4 regions of the Neobacillus niacini genome follow, and region 2 is predicted to be linked to each of the others. Evidence: predicted binding sites of a transcription regulator. Region 2 holds the regulator's gene; each other region holds the start of a gene.

Region 1 (3,605 bases), 1.1 Mb from region 2:
CCAATCCATTTTTCCTGTGGAAAGTGAAAATACCCCTAAATCATGATCAAGGGGAGAGTTTGCTTTTTTTACTAAAAGCGACTTTCCATCAGGAAACCACTTCTCAACCATATAGGTTCCATCTTGGGTAAATACCCGGCGAATTTCCAACGTCTCCAAGTTTTGAATATAGATATCTAAATATGCTTGATTCCTTCGGTTACTAGACCAAGCAATCCATTTTCCATCTGGCGAGCTGTCACCAAATAAATGAAGATGTTCTGGCGAGTTGGTCAAGGCGATTTTTTCACCATTTTCCTTTAATAAGTACAGCTGCTCCTTTTCATCTCCATCCGAGTCCATCCCATAAACCAAGTCTGACGTTCCAGCAATATATTTAATAAAGGTGATTCCTTTCATGGTAAAAGAGGCTTGTGCCGGCCACCTGTCCTCCCGGTCAAGCTCCCATACCTGGGGTACCCCTGTAAAATCAGAAATAAAGCTAATTTTCTTTCCCCTTGGGTCGTATTCAAAACTTTTTACCATTCGAACGTGGATATAAGGGTCAATGGTTATTTCCTTCATTCCATTCCCACCATTCACTTGGACTTTTAGGCTGTGTTAAAATATCCTCCTTTCATTCTATTTAAAATGGTTTCTGTTCATTCAGTTTTATTAGACAAAAAAAGACGATTCAATTTGAATCGCCCTACCCTAGAAATTCAATAAACCATTTTACACATTGATACGTTGTTTCCCAATCAGCTAAATCCTCTGCACCCCAGCAGGCATATAGTGTTCCTAATGCAATGGCAGCCTTCAACAATCGTTGTCGATCAAGCCCCATTTGTTCACTGATTTTATCAACACGTAGCTTTAACGTACTTTTTGGATCAGCCTTTGACTCCAATTGATTAATCAAAAACGAAACGACATCAAAATAGGGGTCTCCTGCAACACCTTTTGGGTCAATCGCCATCCATCCCTTTTCCTCGGAATAGAGTATATTCTCATGATGTAAATCACCGTGCAGCAGTTCAGGTCCTTTCGATGTTTCCATTACCTCTTGAAAAAACTCTTCTGCTAACTGAACATGCTCCAAGGAAATTGGACCGCCTCCGGCATTACGGTAGCGTGTAAGTCCATCAAACCAGTGTTTGAGTGATGGCGTTGAGGTTCCACCAGGTACAGGTCTGCGAATATCCTTCCAAACCTTTATAAAGTTTTCTATAACCACCATCTCATCACGTTCCGCTGAAAGCATTGTGCCTGGGACAATTCGTTCCAGCAGCATGACGCCATTTTCGGGATCTGACATTAAAAGCTGAGCACACCCTTCTCCGTTATAGGCTTTAAGGGTCACCATCTCATTTCTCGTATCAAAGTTTGGTACCCCTAGTTTTAAAATCAAAGGGGTTTCATTTGAATCTCTGACTTTTAAAACGAAATTATAAGAAAGATTATCTACAGGACCTTCACTCGTCAGCTCCCATTTTTGTAAATATGTCTCGACTCTTTGCTCTAAAGAATCTATCCACGCCTTTCCAGCAGGGCCAAAAGCATTGGTGATTTTCTCCTGGAATTCACTAGAAATTTTCATATGATTGCTCCTTATTTTTACGATTACCAGAATGATTAATTCAACATTTCACTTCTCAACTCCTTTTTTTAAATTCAAAAAGACGATTCGGGGGGAGCGAATCGTCTTTTTGCGCCTACTAGTTAGGCTGCTGCTTTATGTTTTGAAGTATTAGTCTTTGTTGTTTTACGAATAAATGGAAACACCCAGCGGTCTAAACCGTAACGGCCTGCGTTGTAACCTGCAGTTAAGATGATGAAGCCTAAAAAGATGTCAGTTGGGTTATGAGATACTGTTCCTGCTAAGAAAAAGCTGAAGTTCATCACTAGACCAAAGAACATTGCGGCTGTTGTTAAACATCCTAGTAGTAATCCTAATCCAATTAATGTTTCTCCCCAAGGCACAATGAAGTTAAATACATCAATGTTTGGCAGGGCAAAGTCTTTTAAGAAATCTACATACCAAGCATATACCATGTTGCCATCCGGACCTGTTACTGGTTTTGCAATCGCTCCTTTTAAGAATCCAGAAGCGTCAAATCCGCCTGTGATTTTATGAAAACCTGCTGTGAACCAAGAATAGCCAAGGTATAAACGAATAACGGTTAAAATAGCAGCTGAGATCTTATTTTCTCTTAAAAAATTGTTAAACATAAGTCATTCCGCCTTTCAAATTTAACTTGTTCTCTATACTTACACTATACTCGTTTTTACCTTGGATAACATAGATATGTGAATCATTTCACAATACGTTCAAAATGGTTTGACGGAAGTTTGAACAGCGGAATGTAACTCTTATTTTTAACAAAGTATTCATACTCTTGGTTCTGATTTTTCTATATGATTGGAAGTAGAAAGGATGTGGAATATGCCATATAAAAAACGTAGCGAATCCGTAGTACTGAAGACTCTTAGAATTTTAAACAAACGAATGAAACTAACTGAGGATGAGCAAAGATATTATTTAAATTTAGAAAAAGGGTTTGAAGGGGAGGTTCAGTTTGATTTATTGACGGAGAAACTTCAACGCAGCTGTCATATTTTGAATGATTTACAGCTTGAGAGTAATAAATCCAGTTTCCAACTTGATTCATCACTTATTTTTAAAGAAACCTATTCCCTTTTTGAGGTGAAAAATTTTGAAGGAGAGTACGTTTATGACTCTGAATATTTTAAAACACCCTCCGGAAAGGATATCCAAAATCCACTTGACCAACTTAAACGTAGTAAATTACTGCTGAGTCAGATTCTTCAATCACTCGGATGTAAACTAACAATTGAAGCATATGTCATTTTTATTAACCCCCATTTTACGTTATATCAAACGCCTCCTGATTTGCCTTTTATACTTCCAACCCAGCTCGATCCCTTTATGAAAAAATTAGACCAGAAACCGTCACGGCTCAATCAGACGCATACGAATCTGGCAGACAAACTCATTTCATTGCACCAAACGGTACCACCATATATCCATCTGCCCACCTACACGTATGAAAATCTGAAAAAAGGGATGACTTGTTGCAAATGTAACACTTTTTCTGTGAGAATAGTGGGGAAGAAATTAATCTGTGGTAAATGTGGATTCGAAGAATTAGTAGCAACCGCTGTTCTTCGTAATGTAGAAGAATTTAGGATACTTTTTCCTGAGCGGAAAGTCACCGCTAAAATTATTCATGAATGGTGTGGGATTGTGGATTCTCGGAAAAGAATAAGCAGGGTATTGCAGAAGAATTTTAAAATGACAGGCCTGGGGCAATGGGCCTTTTACGAATGAGAGATAGATTTATAGGTTGAGTATTGAGTTTTGTCCTTAAGAGAACGTCTTAAGGACTTTTTTTATTAGTTCTCAAACCCTGCTTTGGGGACAAATCTTGCAAACTTGCTCTTGGGTTTGTCCTCTATCCACATGCTTAGGGACAAATGTTAATAACTTGCTCTTGGATTTGTCCCCAATCCCACTGCTTGGGGACAAATGTTAACAACTCGTTCTTGGGTTTGTCCTCTATCCCCTTGCTTGGGGACAAATCTATCAATCTTGCTCTTGGTTT
Region 2 (3,605 bases):
CTTTACTGTCTAGGTCCAGATGGTTCGTAGGCTCGTCCAATATTAAAACGTTTGCCTTCTCAAGCATTAATTTGGCTAGTGCCAATCTTGCTTTTTCACCGCCGCTTAATGTTGACACTATTTTTAATACATCGTCACCTGAAAACAGGAAGTTACCTAAGACTGTCCGTATTTCTTTTTCATTTTTTAACGCCCATTCATCCCAAAGTTCATTCAGAACCCGCTTATTAGAGGTCAATTCTGCCTGTTCCTGGTCATAGTATCCTATTGCTAGATTTGCACCATATTGAATGGTACCAGCAAGTGCAGGCAGTTTTTTGATGATGGTTTTTAAAAGCGTAGACTTCCCGATACCGTTAGGACCAACTAAGGCAATACTTTCACCACGATAGGCCCGCAATGAAATATTCTCAGATACTTTTTGTCCATCATAACCAACTGCTAAGGAGTCCACACTAAGTACATCATTTCCAGTTTGTTTCTCAATTTCAAAGGAGAAGGTAGCAGACTTCTCATCACCTAAAGGACGGTCCATCAAATCCATTTTCTCCAGTTTTTTACGCCGGCTTTGAGCTCGTTTCGTCGTAGACGCGCGGGCAAGGTTACGCTGGATAAAGTCTTGAAGATTAGCGACCTCCTGCTGCTGCTTCTCATAAAGCTTCAAATCGCGTTCATAATTCGCCGCTTTTTGATCAAGATAGGCGCTGTAGTTACCGATAAATTTTTGAATTTGCTTACGTGAGACTTCATAAACCTGTGTCACAACTTTATCAAGAAAATAGCGGTCGTGTGAAACGATCAATATCGCCCCGTCATAGCCTTGTAAATACTGTTCGAGCCAGGAAAGAGTATCAATATCAAGATGGTTGGTAGGCTCGTCCAGGATTAAAATATCTGGCTTGGTTAAAAGGAGTTTCCCTAAGGCAAGGCGCGTTTTCTGCCCGCCGCTTAAAGAAGAGATCATTACAGTATTATCGTGAAAATTTAATCCGTGCAGGATAGAACGAATATCTGCTTCATACTGATAACCGCCTTGTTCTTTAAATTTCACTTGTAGTTGATCGTATTCATTTAGGATTCTCTCGTATTTGCTTGTGTCCGCTATTGCAGCAGGATCTGACATTTGAACCTCGAGTTGTCGAAGTGACGCTTCCATAGCTCTTAGTGATTCGAATACGGTCAGCATTTCATCCCAAATCGATAAATTTGATTCTAGTCCAGTATTCTGGGCCAAATAGCCAATGCTTACCCCTTTTGGCTTAATAATTTCGCCGCCATCATGTGACAAATGCCCAGCAATAATTTTTAATAATGTCGATTTCCCTGCACCGTTACGCCCGACAAGTGCAACACGGTCCCGAGTTTGTAATTCTAATTTTATATTCGATAAAATAAGGTCTGCACCATAGTATTTTGCTAGTTGATTAACTTGTAATAATATCATTTTTTTCACCTCTATTACTAAAACAAGTGTACCTTATTCCACCAATGTCGGCAATAAAGTGGGATGTCATTGGAGAAAATAAGAAGGAATACTTAAAGAAAAAAATGTAAATTCGTCATCATTCGCTCAAAGTTTCACAGACAAAATGTTAAAAATATAGTATGATTTTGTGGGAGGATACTGTTTATGTCTGAATTTACTCATTTTAACGAAGAAGGAAGAGCGAAAATGGTGGACGTTAGCGATAAGCCAGAAACGGCTCGTACGGCACTTGCTCATTCCAGCATTACGGTTAGTAAAGAAATATATGATAAAATAACAAATAATGAAATGAAAAAAGGCGATGTTCTTGCAGTAGCACAAGTTGCTGCGGTAATGGGGGCAAAGAAAACGTGGGATTTAATCCCGATGTGCCATCCTATACCTTTGACGGGAGTTAATATATCATTCTCATGGGAAAAGGAACACGATGCCGCTTATACATTGAATATTTCAGCTGCTGTCAAAACAAAAGGAAATACAGGTGTTGAAATGGAAGCGTTAACAGCTGCTTCCACATGCGCACTTACTGTTTATGATATGTGTAAAGCAGTAGATAAAGGTATGGTTATTGGAAAAACCTATTTGGTTGAAAAAACTGGTGGGAAAAATGGGGATTTCCACCGAACCGAACAAGTTAGATAAATGAACAACTTTTTATGAGGGGTGGGAGAGTATGAGTAACGAAACAATGAAAATACCACAAGCGACAGCGAAACGGCTGCCCTTATATTATCGATTTTTAAAGAATCTTCACTCTTCAGGTAAACAGAGGGTTTCTTCTGCAGAATTAAGTGAGGCAGTGAAGGTGGATTCAGCAACGATTCGCCGGGATTTTTCTTATTTTGGTGCATTAGGGAAAAAGGGATATGGCTACAATGTCAACTACCTATTAACCTTCTTTCGAAAAACACTGGATCAAGATGAATTAACAAAAGTAGCGTTAATTGGGGTAGGTAATCTTGGAACTGCCTTTCTAAATTATAACTTTTTAAAGAATAATAATACAAAGATAGAATGTGCGTTTGATGTGGATCCGAACAAAATGGGAACGACAATCCGGGATGTACCCGTGTACCATATGGATGAGCTTGAGAAGGTATTAAGCAATGATGATATTCATGTTGCAATCCTGACGGTACCTGCTCCAGTCGCTCAGGTGATTACAGATCGACTTGTAAAATCCAATATTAAAGCGATATTAAATTTTACCCCTGCACGTTTAAATGTTCCTTCATCCATAAGGGTCCATCATATCGATTTGGCCGTCGAATTACAATCACTTATCTACTTCCTGAAACACTACCCAACAGAGGAAATAGAAGAATAAAGGAAAAGCCTTTTCACATGAAAAAGTGAAAAGGCTTTTTAAATGATTATTTTTTTATTTTGTCTTTATACCGATTGTAAAAGAAAATCATTCTTAAACCAGATCCGAAATCGAAAGTCGCTAGAATAACGAGCAGATAACTGAAGAACCCCCATCCGTTTAGGGTGACATCTTCAATTGCAAAATAAGTAAATAAACAGCCGAGCACGATATAAATAATCCCGGAAAACAAGGGTGAACGTCTCATAGAAAGCCTCCGATAAAGTTTTGAATAGCTTCTGCCTCACGAATGATTTCATTAATTTCATCTTTATAAACTGACTGAATAACGACAACTAATGTATTCATCGCAACATGGGCAAAAATCGGTACAAGGATATGTTTTGTTTTTACATAAAGAAATGCAAAAGTGAAGCCCATTGCGGAATAGAGCAGTATATGATGCGGCTCCATGTGGGCTAAGGCAAAAACAACAGAACTGATTAACGCTGAGAAGAAAAAGTTAAGTCGTTTATGGAGAGTACCGAAAATAATTTTTCGAAAAACAATTTCCTCTAATATGGGGCCAATTACCGAACTTACTAAGATGGCCAGCGGAAAGGATTCGATGATGGTAAGAATTTGCTGTGTGTTTTCTGAGCCCATCTCAACCCCGATAAGCCGTTCAATATTTGCAGCGAGAGCTTGTGCGAATAAAGCTAGAAATACCCCAAATACAGCCCAGACGGCGGCAAAGCCAAAGGAACTGCCCCTTTCATTCAATCCTGATTTCTTCATTTCTGTTCTTAAAAC
Region 3 (3,605 bases), 1.2 Mb from region 2:
TATGATAGCTTGAATCTCCATTTCCTTCATAAGACGGTAAACCTTTTTATGATTAATTGAATAATCATTTTCATTTAACCAAGTAGTCATGCGAGGGTATCCAAATTCTGGATGAAGTAAATGAGTCCCCATCATGTGTTCACGTATATCTTGATCCTGTTTGGCTCTTTCTGCTCTATCATTCTGTGTAGCCCTCCACTTATAGTAACTAGCTGGCTTAACATAAGCGACCTCTAACAACCATGTAATACGATGGGTATCTTTTAATTCATCAATGATCTCATATTTTATTTGTTGAGTGATTTCCTCTCCTCCTTTACCAGATTTGGATACTGCTTTTTTAAATAATCCACCTGTGCTCTTAAATAATCTCTTTCTTCTTCGACGGATTTAAATACGGTACGTGGCCTACCTTTGAAGGGACTAACAGCTCCGACTCTTGTATCAAACTGTTCTCCACTTTTCCACTTCCTAACCCAAACTTTAAGTTGAGTACAATTCTTAATGCCAAGTTCTTTAGCTAATACCGCATAACTTTTATTCCCATTAATATACTTCATAACTGCTTGTAACTTAAATTCATCAGTATAACTCTTAAATTCTTGTCCCTTTTTAGCCATTGAAAAATCCCCTCCAAGTTTAAGTGTAACACCCAAAATAAATATTTTGGGTTTTTTACACTATCTACTTAAAGGGGATAATATCACCACGGGGATGACTTTTTTAAATGATTTAAGGTTTACGCTGGTAAGTCCAAACACGTTCGTCATTTGAGGTTTCAGGGAACCTGTCCCCTGCTTTTAGCTTTATCTTTTTTGGATTATTGACATTTGACTCTGTATCACCAATTTCTATATATATACCATTATTTGGTGCTTTTTGTCCAGATCGAAACTGACGGCTTTGGCCCATTTCTGTCCCTCCTTTTTCTGTACAATATTATTATTTCCATTTACTCTAGGGACATTAAAGGAATTATTATGAAATAAATTCCTTTCTCTGCTTGGAATATATTTTGACGATTATATGAACTTATGTCACAATTATTGATATATAAGCGTTGTTAACAATATAATTATAGTATTATCTAGTAAATGAAACCTTGACTGTCATTTATTTAGGAAAGCAAATTAGCGATTGATTTCGCCCCTTTAAGGTGGTTATTCTTATGCAGTCAATAAAAGAAATACCTGTGAAGTTAACACAACTGTTTGATACGGTTCACCATATAAAGAAAATGGAAAAAGGCACTTTTCTATTTCAAGAAGGTTCCACTGCAAATGAATTATTTATTATCCAAAGTGGAATCATTCAAATAAGCAAGATTATTCCAGATGGCCGGGAACTTACATTAAGAATGTGTTCAAGAGGGGACTTTATTGGAGAACTTGATTTATTTTCTCCTGCACCTAAGTATTTGTTAAGTGCCCGGGTTGCGGAAAGCGGCGAAGTAGCAGTTATTATGAAGGATGTGCTCGAGGAGAAGCTTGCTAAAAATCATGAACTGGCACTTGAGTTCATGAGATGGATAAGCCAGCAATATCGAAAAACTCAAACCAAATTTCGAGACTTAGTTCTACATGGTAAAAAAGGTGCGCTATATTCCACCCTTATTCGAATTACAAACAGTTACGGCATACAAACCAATCAAGGAATCCTGATTGAATTACCGTTAACAAATCAAGAATTGGCTAATTTTTGTGGAACATCACGTGAGGTAGTAAACCGATTGCTAAGTGATTTAAGAAAATCAGAAATAATTTCCATAGATAAAGGCTCTATTACTATTCATGACCTGGATTACCTAAAGAATGAAATTGATTGTGAGGACTGTTCTCCAGAAATCTGTAAAATAGACTAAAATAAAAAATCGGTCGTTTGACCGATTTTTTATTTTAGTAAAACGATTTGAATGATTATAACTACAAAGAATAGGGTTGAATTGATGATTTCATATATGCCAATTTTCATTGGTGATAATGTTTTCCCATAAAATATCACCGCTCTTATTAAGCTTGGCAGAAATGCTATCGCCACGATCCAATACCCAAACGTTAAACTGATGATGAGCAATAATGAATGATATCCCCATGAGATCCATTTGTATTGAATGTTCTTTTTCTCTCTAATCATGGTTTTGACATAAAAAGTACACCCAATAAAAAATAACACTGAAGCGATAAAAATGAGTATTGTTTCATATGAAATCAGTCCCTTTCCGAGGTAGCTGCTAGCCAATCCAGCGATAGAAAAGGCAAAGATTGCACTAAAATCATTCATTAATGCACGGTCTTTATTAATTGAAGTATAATAAGCATTAATAATAAAAAATGGAACCATTAAGAATCCAAACGTGATAATAGAAGGCATTTTTAAAAGCGGAAATAGCAGAAATAATAAAGCAGGTATCATATAAATCATGGTCCACTTTTTATAAAATTCGATCTTTTTCTTTTTAAATAACAAGAGCATTGGATAGGTGGCTAGGTACAGGAATATCCAGCCAATAAAAAATGGAATATGCTCCCATAAAAATCCTCCATCGACTACTCCAAGCCAGAAAGGGATAATTGTCATTGCCCACGCGCCATGTTGTTTCGGTAAGAATAACTTCATAAGTCCACTCCTTCATTCCTCTGCTTTCCTCCACTATATCGCAGCCGAAAGAATTAAAAAGTGAAACACATCACAAATTGTGGTATATAAAAGAAGACAACTCACCTTCTAACAAAATTGTCACTTTTATAGTTTAAGAAATAGAAAAGCCCCAGATATTCATGATGAAAATGAATAAACTGGAGCATTTCTAGATAAAAATATTTTTATAATTAACAAACATATAAACCCTAATTGTATTATAGCGCAAATATGTTTCTGCCACAGTGTTAAAAATAATATTTTTGACACTTTTACAAATTTTTTTCAACAATATGATGAGCAAGTTTTTTTAATTCTTTGGATATCGCCGTCATCGCTATTTCCTCTGTAATATGAAACACCGGAACCTCAAGTTTTTCCCTAACGGCATTAATCAACTCTTTATCCCATACAATGACGGTCTTAATGTTACTTACATCGGAAATGAGAGGAAGATCGTTTCTATCTCTAAGAATCAGTAATTTGGGATAAGATTTCATTTTATGGCCCTCAATGAAGATAATATCTGGGCGAAAAAAATCCACAAATCTAATTTGTTCTTCAAGTGTTAAAGCAGTTTCATCTGCTTGCAAACATAACCTGCCCCCTCCTTCAATCAATGAAGCAACTGCTCCTGCATTTATATGCTTAGCCGAGTCCTTTTGGGAGAGAATGTCTGGGCGGCCCCCATGCCCATGATGCTTGATGGTAACACTCTTAAGATCATTTTTTTTTAAGATTTCAATAAGCTTCATGATGATAGTAGTTTTACCGCTATTTTGGTAACCCACTATTTGAAAAATTACAGGCTTCACCATGGCCATTCACTGCCTGCTTGGTCTTCAAGCAGCAAAATATCAACCTCATCACCTGCTTTAAAGCTTCTTGTTCCTCCCGGAAGAATCATCAATGAATTAGCGCCAGAAAGACTCATAATAATATTAGATTTGTCTAATCCACTCGGTGTT
Region 4 (3,605 bases), 2.1 Mb from region 2:
TGGCTCTAGAAGCTATGATTCTTGGTAAACCCACCATTGTTTCAGAAACAGGAGGGCTAAAAGGGATTGTGATGGATCGGCAAACGGGCTTGCTCATGGTTCCAGGTGATGCAGAAAGCCTACTGAAGAATATTGAATTTTTATTACAGAATCCGCAAATAGCAGAAGAGATTGGTTTAAAAGGAATGAAGATTGTTAAGAGTTTATATGGATGGAAGCGAATTGCTTCCCAAACCGTTAACGTAATGGAAGATACTCTGTTACATCAAAGGGCCAATATGAGTGAAAAGACAAGATAGTTTAAGCAGAAATAATATCTAGGTTAACGAAATTCTGGATAGTAAAATAAGCTTTTAAAAAACACACTAGCATTTCCTTTTGAAAAATGATATTATAGAAAAGTCGTATGAACGAACTAGCTTAATCGTTTGGAGGGAAATTGACATGCGTGTAAATATTACGTTAGCTTGCACTGAGTGTGGAGATCGTAACTATATTTCAACAAAAAATAAACGTAACAACCCAGATCGTCTTGAGCTTAAGAAGTATTGCCCAAGAGAAAAGCGTACAACAGCACACCGTGAAACAAAATAAGCAGTAGGGCTTCCTGCTGCTTTTTTTGTTGTAAAAAAATAAGGAGATGACGATGCACTTGTCCGAAAAAAACCTTATACGTAAAGAAATGAAAGAGAGTCTAGCGCTTCTTTCTAAACCTAATTATGAACATTATTCCTATATAATTGCTAACACCCTATATAAAGATGAGGATTGGCAAAAAGCGAACGTCATCGGAATTACAATCTCGAAGGAACCTGAAGTCGATACATACCAAATTATACAAAAGGCGTGGGAGGAAGGAAAAGTGGTTGCCGCACCGAAATGCAATCCGAAGACAAAGACTTTGTCCTTTCGAAAAATAACGGAATTTTCACAACTTGAATCCGTTTTTTATGGATTACTTGAGCCCATTATAGAACAGACGATAGAGGTAAAGCCTGAGGATATCGAGCTTTTATTTGTACCTGGTTTAGCGTATACAAGACAGGGATTTCGTCTTGGTTTTGGCGGAGGGTACTATGATCGTTATTTAACGAAATATAACGGAAAAACTATTTCTCTTGCCTTTAATCTCCAAGTCATTCCCCAATTCTCTATAGAAAAGCATGATATTCCGGTTTCAAAGATAATCACAAATGATGAGGTAATAAAAATAAAATGATTCAAACTATAGTTATTAGTACAATCATTATTTTAGGCGGCATTGCAGGTTATTTAGAACGATCATTAAGCAGTAATGGCGCCATTGCTGCGGTAATAGTAGGGGCAGCTGTCTATTTTGGATTTGGAATAAAAGGACTTCTCCTTCTTGGATTATTTTTTATTACATCCAGCCTATGGTCCAAATATAAGAGCTCAGCCAAAAAAGATATTGAGGAAAAATTAGCTAAGGGAGCAACTAGGGACTGGGGTCAAGTGGCAGCAAATGGTGGTTCTGCAGCGTTAATCAGCATTATATATTATTTTCAACAGGATTTGGTTTGGCTGATTGGTTTTATCGTTTGTCTTGCTAGTTCAAATTCTGACACCTGGGCATCAGAAATCGGCACCTTAAGTAAAAGGAAACCCTTATACATACGTACGTTTAAGCCAATTGAAAAAGGGACATCAGGAGCTGTCAGTTTATTAGGGACTACAGCTGCCATTTTTGGTTCTATGCTAATAGCTTTTGCAGGTGCTTGGCTTTTTGATTTGCAACTATTCCACGTCTTTATCATTTTCTTGTTCGGCTTTTTAGGTAATGTCATCGATACAATATTTGGCGCTTATTATCAACAGGTTTACATATGCAATAAATGTGGAATTGCAACAGAGAAAAAAGTGCATTGCCAAATGGCAGCCAAAAGAATAAAAGGGTATCATTTAGTGGATAATGATATGGTGAATTTTTTGTCAGGTCTTATTGCTGCGCTATTAGCAATGATTGTTATTTATTTTGTAACTAGGTAGTTATAAGGTACGATTTCTCACCGATTAAAACTGATAAATACTTGTGAACTAATATACAATAATAGAGTAATGAATTTATTAATATATCCACTATGTCCAGAGGAGGAATATCATGGTAAAAGTAAATAGAGTTGTCCTTGTTGGAACTGGTTTTGTCGGCTCAAGCTATGCTTTTGCGCTCTTAAATCAAGGAATAACTGAAGAACTTGTGCTAGTTGATTTAAACGAGGCCAAAGCTGAGGGGGATGCGATGGATTTAAATCATGGTTTGCCATTTGCACCATCACGAACCAAAATTTGGTATGGAAGCTATGCGGATTGTGATCAAGCTGACCTTGTTGTGATCACGGCTGGCGCTAACCAAAAGCCAGGCGAAACTCGTCTTGATCTTGTAGAGAAGAACACGAATATTTTTAAAGGGATTGTTGAACAAATAATGGCAAGTGGTTTTGATGGTATTTTTCTAGTTGCAACGAATCCGGTTGATATTTTAACCTATGCAGTATGGAAGTTTTCTGGGCTTCCAAAGGAACGTGTAATTGGTTCGGGTACAATTTTAGATACTGCTCGATTCCGCTTTTTATTGGGACAATATTATGATGTGGATACACGTAATGTTCATGCCTACATTATTGGGGAACATGGAGACACTGAACTTCCAGTATGGAGCCACGCAGATATTGCTGGAATGAAAATATCTGAATGGACAAGTAAGCATGAAACGAACCAAGAGGACCTTGACAATATATTTATCAATGTACGAGATGCAGCGTATCATATTATTGAACGAAAAGGTGCGACCTATTATGGAATTGCGATGGGACTTGTTCGATTAACAAAAGCGATTTTACGTAATGAGAATTCAGTATTAACTGTTTCTGCTTATTTAGATGGGGAATACGGTCATAAAGACGTCTATATTGGCGTCCCTGCCGTGGTAAATCGCAGTGGTATCAGAGAGGTCGTAGAACTTGACCTAAATAAGAAAGAGAAGGAAAAATTCTCAAACTCCGTGAAGGTACTAAAGGAAACAATGGATCCTGTTTTAAGTAAATACTAAAAAGAGTTGGATAAAAATAGACTCCTGCTCACACAATATGGGTAGGAGGGATGAATAATGTCTCGTATGTTGACATCCATATTTATGATTGGGTCAATCGGCTATGTTGCATTCCGCTTTAGGTATCGAATCATTAACGTAATGCTAAGGTCTGGCTGGATGCGTCGACTTGCCGTAGGCTCCATCATGAGCTTTCCAGGTGTGAAAAACAAAATGATGCAGACCGTTTTTGGAGGACCAACTGAAAGACCATCTGAATGGTGAAAACCACAGATGGTTTTTTTTATTGAAAAAATGCGGTCCTTATTAACCTGTTTTTGTCATTATTAGGCGAGTTTTTCGTTTATAATGAAATAAACGGTAAACAATGTTACAAAAATAGTCCTAATAGAAAGTAGTGGGCGTATTGAACAATAAAGAAGATTACCTCTTTTGGAGATTAGCTTATTTTTTCGTTTCAGAACAAGGCTACCGAATCGTTCAATTATTTGATAATCAAAAAGAATTATGGCTGGAAAGACTGGAAAATAAAAAAGCC

The links. The regulator Rex, encoded in region 2, represses fermentation and respiration genes when NADH is low (regulators of the CRP and FNR family bind a similar motif). The targets are predictions, from matches to a motif close to TTGTGAAATATTTCACAA.
Region 1: ACN6MT_RS08155 (DoxX family membrane protein) is a predicted target of Rex. The motif match lies at 2,288-2,305, and genes of this name have one in related genera.
Region 3: ACN6MT_RS26495 (YwiC-like family protein) is a predicted target of Rex. The motif match lies at 2,675-2,692, and genes of this name have one in related genera.
Region 4: ACN6MT_RS12950 (L-lactate dehydrogenase) is a predicted target of Rex. The motif match lies at 2,049-2,066, and genes of this name have one in related genera.

What each region holds. Positions count from the first base shown of each region.
Region 1 is NZ_CP183883.1:1,723,734-1,727,338, reverse strand. It holds gene ACN6MT_RS08165 (alpha/beta fold hydrolase) at 1-564, opposite strand, end outside; gene ACN6MT_RS08160 (aminoglycoside phosphotransferase family protein) at 689-1,579, opposite strand; gene ACN6MT_RS08155 (DoxX family membrane protein) at 1,702-2,211, opposite strand; gene ACN6MT_RS08150 (nuclease-related domain-containing protein) at 2,426-3,331, shown strand.
Region 2 is NZ_CP183883.1:586,335-589,939, reverse strand. It holds gene ACN6MT_RS02595 (ABC-F family ATP-binding cassette domain-containing protein) at 1-1,444, opposite strand, end outside; gene moaC (cyclic pyranopterin monophosphate synthase MoaC) at 1,631-2,128, shown strand; gene ACN6MT_RS02585 (redox-sensing transcriptional repressor Rex) at 2,160-2,813, shown strand; gene ACN6MT_RS02580 (YdiK family protein) at 2,860-3,060, opposite strand; gene ACN6MT_RS02575 (CPBP family intramembrane glutamic endopeptidase) at 3,057-3,605, opposite strand, start outside.
Region 3 is NZ_CP183883.1:5,395,930-5,399,534, forward strand. It holds gene ACN6MT_RS26475 (IS3 family transposase) at 1-390, opposite strand, end outside; gene ACN6MT_RS26480 (transposase) at 288-620, opposite strand; gene ACN6MT_RS26485 (YjzC family protein) at 733-912, opposite strand; gene ACN6MT_RS26490 (Crp/Fnr family transcriptional regulator) at 1,169-1,861, shown strand; gene ACN6MT_RS26495 (YwiC-like family protein) at 1,891-2,616, opposite strand; gene mobB (molybdopterin-guanine dinucleotide biosynthesis protein B) at 2,910-3,461, opposite strand; gene glp (gephyrin-like molybdotransferase Glp) at 3,449-3,605, opposite strand, start outside.
Region 4 is NZ_CP183883.1:2,678,203-2,681,807, forward strand. It holds gene ACN6MT_RS12930 (glycosyltransferase family 4 protein) at 1-299, shown strand, start outside; gene rpmG (50S ribosomal protein L33) at 445-594, shown strand; gene ACN6MT_RS12940 (5-formyltetrahydrofolate cyclo-ligase) at 647-1,219, shown strand; gene ACN6MT_RS12945 (DUF92 domain-containing protein) at 1,216-2,007, shown strand; gene ACN6MT_RS12950 (L-lactate dehydrogenase) at 2,117-3,067, shown strand; gene ACN6MT_RS12955 (hypothetical protein) at 3,125-3,331, shown strand; gene ACN6MT_RS12960 (rhomboid family intramembrane serine protease) at 3,465-3,605, shown strand, end outside.